One region of the Idiomarina sp. 29L genome, then DNA from elsewhere that is predicted to be linked to it. Evidence: riboswitches for the same ligand, from Rfam matches in the RefSeq annotation. Region 1 holds a riboswitch; the other holds the start of a gene.
What was found. Region 1 has a riboswitch for thiamine pyrophosphate ahead of EST55_RS11825 (TonB-dependent receptor). Riboswitches for the same ligand answer to the same signal wherever they lie in the genome.

Region 1 (3,212 bases):
ACTTAACTAAGTTACCTATTCAGCATTGTTGGCCGGGCGATGTAGCGCCGTTAGTCACATGGGGGCTTACGGTGACTCGGGGACCACATAAAGAGCGCCAGAACTTAGGTATTTATCGCCAGCAACTTTTGGGACCGAATAAGCTCATTATGCGTTGGCTGTCGCATCGTGGCGGCGCGCTGGACTTTCAGGAGTGGTGCCAGCAGCATCCTGGGGAAAAGTTCCCGGTTTCCGTTGCATTAGGCGCTGACCCCGCCACGATTTTAGGTGCGGTGACGCCCGTACCGGATAGCCTTTCTGAATACGCCTTTGCTGGCTTGCTGCGCGACAGTAAAACCGAAGTGACACAGTGCCTAAGCAATGATTTACAAGTTCCGGCGCACGCAGAAATTATTCTGGAAGGTTACATTGAGCCGGGTGAAACAGCGCCCGAAGGGCCGTACGGTGACCATACCGGCTACTATAACGAAGTGGATGAGTTTCCGGTGTTTACCGTGACTCATGTCACCCATCGTAAAGACCCGATTTACCACAGCACTTATACCGGTCGGCCGCCAGATGAGCCCGCAGTATTGGGTGTGGCTTTGAACGAAGTTTTCATTCCGTTACTGCAAAAGCAGTTTCCGGAAATTGTCGATTTTTATCTGCCGCCGGAAGGCTGTTCGTACCGTTTAGCCGTAGTTACTATGAAGAAGCAGTACTCAGGCCATGCCAAGCGGGTGATGATGGGCGTCTGGTCGTTCTTGCGTCAGTTTATGTACACCAAGTTCGTGATTGTGTGTGACGACGATGTGAATGCACGTGACTGGAAAGATGTAATTTGGGCAATGACGACCCGAATGGATCCGGCGCGTGACACTACATTGGTTGAGAATACGCCAATTGATTACCTCGACTTCGCCTCTCCGGTGTCGGGTCTTGGCTCAAAAATGGGCATGGACGCAACCAACAAATGGCCCGGTGAAACTGACCGCGAATGGGGCGAGCCTATTGTCATGAGTGAAGAAGTTAAGCAGCGTGTCGACCAGCTGTGGGACGAACTGAACATTATGGAGTCGTGAATGAGTCAACAAATGACCTGTAAAGCCGAAATTTCGCGCCAGTTAGCGGACGCTGTGTGGGAAGTGCGTTTGCAGTTGCCGCAGCCGGTTGAGTTTAAAGCAGGCCAATATATGATGGCGGTTATGGGCGAGAGAGATAAGCGACCTTTTAGTATCGCATCATGCCCATCGAAGGAAAGTGAGTGGTTACTTCATGTAGGAGCGACGCCAGACAACGCCTATGCGATGGAAGTGTTGGATAAAATACGCGCAGAGGGAGAGCTGGAAGTCGACGGACCCGACGGCATTGCGTTTTATCGACAAGACAGCGATAAGCCTGCTGTCATCATTGCCGGCGGTACGGGCTTTTCTTATGCTTATTCAATTTTACAGCAACATTTACGAGCAACGCCGGAGCGTCCATTAACGTTATATTGGGGCGCAAAGAGCCTGGCCGATTTGTACCTGCATGACGAGCTTGAGCAATTAGCAAAACAATATGAACACTTTGACTATCACCCGGTGGTTGAAGACGCCGCTGGCGACTGGCCGTATTCTATTGGGTTAGTCCACCAGGCGGTAATGGCGCGTCAACAGGACTTGCAAGACTGTGAAGTTTACATGGCAGGCCGTTTTGAAATGGTGCGCGTTATTAGAGACGATTTTGTCGCTCAAGGCGTACTGTTAGAAAACCTTTACGGTGACGCTCTGTCGTTTATTTAAAGACAATTTGTTAATGCAATAAGCTGCGTTATACTGACGCCGCTTTACCAAGGGGTGCCGGCAACGGCTGAGATGCGAAAGCGAACCCTTTAAACCTGATCCGGTTAATACTGGCGTAGGGATGGTAGAAAACCCGTCTAATACAGCCTTACCGGATCGTTTCTGACTTTGTTTTGAGGAAATGATCCATGCAAAAATTCACATCTTACTTAGCAGCCAGTATTGGCTTAGCATTATTACAAACGCCGGTTCTGGCTTATGGTCAGGATAACGCCAGCGATTTCGAAATCATTGAAGTCAGCGGCGACTTTCACAAACGCACGCTGAATGAAACCACCAGCAGTGTGTCAATTATGGACCAAAATGCGATGCAGCAGCGTAATGCGCAGCATTTGCAGGATACGCTCAACAGCTTTGCCAACGTCAACTTCTCCGGGGGGACATCGACCGCACGCTTTATCCAGATTCGCGGCATGGGCGAGCGTTCTCAATTTGTTGATCCGATTAGCCCGTCTGTCGGTCTTATTATAGATGGTATTGATTACAGCGGCTTAGGTACGGCCGCCTCGCTTTTCGATATCAACCAGGTTGAGGTATTTCGAGGGCCCCAAAGCGGTCGTTTTGGCGTGAACGCAATGGCAGGCTTGGTGTTGATGGATAGTGTACAGCCCTCGGGTGACTTTAGCGGTCAGTTTGAGTTGTCAGCCGGCAATTACGACGAACGCATGGGGGGCTTAGCATTAGGCGGGCAACTGGGCGTACTGGGTAAGGCTCGCTTTTCTGTCAGTCAGTTTAAGCAAGACGGCTACATTGAGAATACCTATTTAGATCGAGACGACACGAACAATCGGGATGAACTTGGCGTACGGCTTTTGTTGAACACCGAATTTACCAAGAACTGGACGTTAGACACCGTCCTGCACTACAACGATGTTGATAACGGTTACGATGCCTTTAGCCTTGATAACAACCGAACGACGTTGTCAGATGAGCCGGGGTACGATCGCCTGGAAAGTGAAGCGGTAAAAACGACTCTGAATTATCTAGGCTGGGATAACAGCCGGCTTGAGTTGTCAGCCAGTGTTTTAAACGCAGATACTGCTTACGCCTTTGACGAAGACTGGACGTATGTTGGGATTGCTCCTGGTTGGGAGTACTCGTCATTTGATGCCTACCTTCGAGACAGAAAAGACAAAACAGCCGAGGTTAGTTGGTTATCAATCGATCCTGAAGCGTTATTTGGGGTAGCCACTGAGTGGGTAGCGGGAGCCTATTACTATGAAAAAGACGTAGCGCTGACGCGTGATTACTTTAATTGGGACTTAGGCCAGCCGGATATTTTCCAAAGTGATTATCGCAGTCAACATGCCGCGGTCTATGGCGAATTAACGCAGCACTGGAGTGAGAAATTCTCCACTATTAGCGGCTTGCGTATTGAACAGTATGACA
Region 2 (3,212 bases), on a different contig from region 1:
AATCATGACGCTGCACTTAATCGTCAGCCCAGCCACGTTACGTTTAATGGGCATGTCGGTGCACTGAGTGACTCGCCATTACGCGCTGATGAAGGCGACCGTGTGCGCTTACACGTACTAAATGCAGGACCTTCTGGTACTTCCAGCTTCCATGTTATTGGCGCTATCTTTGACCGCGTTTGGTACGAAGGCGACCCACGTAACGATTGGTACGGCATGCAAACCGTTTTACTCGGCGCAAGTAATAGCGCAACTATCGAGTTTGTCGTACCAGAAGAAGGCATCTACAAGCTAGTCGATCATGAGTTTGCTGATGCTGAGCTTGGCGCTGCTGGTGCCCTTATTGCGGGTCCACGTAAAGACAAGTAAGGAGACGGTTATGGTTAAGTGGCTTGGAGTTGCGGGACTTATGTTCTCTACGCTGACAGCGTCACCGCTAGTACTCTCAGACCCAGTCCGTATTAATGGTGGCGAGTTTGAACCGCCGGTTTTGTTGGACAAGGAACGTCTTAGCATTGAAATTAATAGCTTCATGCTTGACGCAACTCCGGTCACTAACCAACTTTTTCTCGACTTTGTTAACAGCCACCCTAAATGGCAGCGAGACAACATCGCTGCCCTGTTTCACGACGGAAATTACCTAAAGCACTGGCCTAAAAAAGACGCTTACCCTAACGGCCAGGCGGATCATCCAGTCACTTATGTGTCATGGTTTGCGGCACGTGAATATTGTGCTGCACAAGGTGGTCGTTTACCCAGCCTCAATGAATGGGAATACGCCTCTGTTCAATATCGTCAGCAACAAAACATCAGCGATGACGATTATGCACGCAACTTATTTGCCTGGTACAGCCAACCGAAAAGCGACGAACAAACCGTGGACATTAATGCCACTGAGCTCAGTCATATGTATGACCGGGTTAACGAGTGGGTTGAAGACTATCAGTTACTGTTAACCAACGGTGATGATGTCGACTTATTATCGGGCTCTTGCGGCGATGGAGCGCGTTTCTTATCGAGCTTTACCAAAGCCAATTACGCCACATTTTTTCGCTATCAGTCTCGTAGCGACTACGCACCACAGAGCTCAACCAGCACCATGGGTTTTCGCTGTGCTTACGACATTCATTCCGACAACGGAGACCAATTATGAACAACTTATTTAAACCATCCGCTTATGCGGCACTGATTCTATCAAGCGCCCTGCTTGCATTGGCTCCGGCAGTCGCACAAGATCACTCTCAACACAAATCTGGACATGGGAACCACGCAAGTCATAAAAACCACACCAGCATGAAAGCCGCGAAAGTATCGCATTCTTCATCGGTGTATCAGGTTGATGGGCATTGGATAACACACAAAGGTGAGCATATGACACTAGCTGACTTACAAGGGCAGCCGGTCATTGTCTCAATGATATATGGCAGCTGCACCACCGCCTGTCCGGTTCTCGTCAATGACGCTAAACGTCTGTACACCAGTTTGAGTAACGAAGCTCAAAAGCAAGTGAAACTGGTGATGGTCAGCTTCGACAACTCTCGCGATACACCAAAAGCGTTGGCTGACTACGTTAAGCAGTACAAGCTAAACAGCAATAGATGGATCTTTCTACACGGCGAAGATCAAGATATTCGGACCTTGGCAACCGTGCTGGGTGTTCGCTACAGAAAGCGGCCTGACGGGGATTTTGACCACAGCAATCTGATTACCGTGCTCGATGAAAATGGCGTTATTCAACACCGTGTTGAAGGCTTAGGCCAGCCAATGGAAGACGCTGCCAAAGTCGTTAATAAATTGACACAGAAGTAATGAATAATGCATTCGTTGTTGCAATAAGCTAAGTATTTTGTTCCACTAAAAAAGAATCTTGTCGGAGTGCCTCGTTACTTAAAGAGTGACAGGCTGAGACCGCAAAGCGGGATCCGTTGAACCTGATCAGGCTAATACCTGCGAAGGGAACAAGAGAGCAATGGCCAGGGAGTCTCCCTTTTTCAGTGCTATTGTTCCTTTCAACACTCCTGACAAGCATCTCTAAACCCTGTTATTTTTTAGCTGGAGAGAATGCTATGTCATCAACTAATCGTCAAAATCGCCAACAAGCAGAATCGTTTTTAACGTCCGTTTCGGGCCGCTATTTTCCTAATTCAACCCGTGAATTTCTTCAAGGCAGTCAGCCTGATATTCATGTGCCATTTCGCCGTATTCATTTAAGCGAAACTTTGCATCAGCCAACACCAGGCGTAACGCTCCCCCCCAATTTACCCGTAGACGTTTACGATACATCCAGTGTCTATGGTGACCCTAACTCAGTCGTCGATGTAAAAACCGGACTAAAACCACTGCGATCAGGCTGGATAAGCGCAAGGGCTAAAAATGCCGACAAAAGCGGCGTGACACAGCTAGCTTATGCGCGCCGTGGCATTGTGACTCCCGAAATGGAATTTATTGCGTTGCGGGAAAACATGGGTCGGGAGCATTTAGACAACCCGGTAACCCCGGAATTTGTTCGTGATGAGGTTGCCAAAGGTCGCGCCATTATTCCGGCCAATGTGAACCACCCGGAATCTGAGCCTATGATCATAGGTCGCAACTTTTTAGTGAAAGTAAACGCGAATATCGGCAACTCATCGGTCAGTTCATCGATTGAAGAAGAAGTTGAAAAGCTGATTTGGGCCACTCGTTGGGGGGCGGATACGGTAATGGACTTGTCGACCGGACGTAATATTCACCAAACCCGAGAATGGATTCTACGCAACAGCCCGGTTCCCATTGGTACCGTTCCTATTTATCAGGCACTGGAGCGCGTTAATGGTATCGCCAAAGACCTAACCTGGCCGATATTTAAGGAAGTGCTTTTGGAGCAAGCTGAGCAAGGCGTTGACTACTTCACTATTCATGCGGGCGTGTTACATGACTTTATCGAACTGACGGCTAACCGAGTGACGGGTATTGTATCGCGCGGTGGTTCGATTATGGCTAAGTGGTGCATGGCGCACCGTAAAGAGAGCTTCCTGTACGAACATTTCCGCGATATTTGTGAGATATGTGCAAAATATGATGTTTCGCTGTCATTGGGTGACGGCTTACGTCCGGGGTCTATTGCTGATGCCAATGACAAGGCTCAGTTCGCTGAGCTCCGTGTTTTAGGTGAGCTGACTACGATAGCCTGGGAATATGACGTACAAGTCATGATTGAAGGTCCGGGCCATGTC

Region 2: it holds a riboswitch for thiamine pyrophosphate, as region 1 does, so the genes downstream of both, thiC (phosphomethylpyrimidine synthase ThiC) here and EST55_RS11825 (TonB-dependent receptor) in region 1, are expected to answer to the same signal.

The regions. Positions count from the first base shown of each region.
Region 1 covers NZ_SDJS01000005.1:230,920-234,131, forward strand. Annotated here, with positions in the region: gene ubiD (4-hydroxy-3-polyprenylbenzoate decarboxylase) at 1-1,061, shown strand, start outside; gene fre (NAD(P)H-flavin reductase) at 1,062-1,763, shown strand; TPP riboswitch at 1,804-1,902, shown strand; gene EST55_RS11825 (TonB-dependent receptor) at 1,952-3,212, shown strand, end outside.
Region 2 covers NZ_SDJS01000001.1:413,783-416,994, reverse strand. Annotated here, with positions in the region: gene EST55_RS02050 (multicopper oxidase domain-containing protein) at 1-369, shown strand, start outside; gene EST55_RS02045 (formylglycine-generating enzyme family protein) at 380-1,153, shown strand; gene EST55_RS02040 (SCO family protein) at 1,150-1,809, shown strand; TPP riboswitch at 1,862-1,975, shown strand; gene thiC (phosphomethylpyrimidine synthase ThiC) at 2,067-3,212, shown strand, end outside.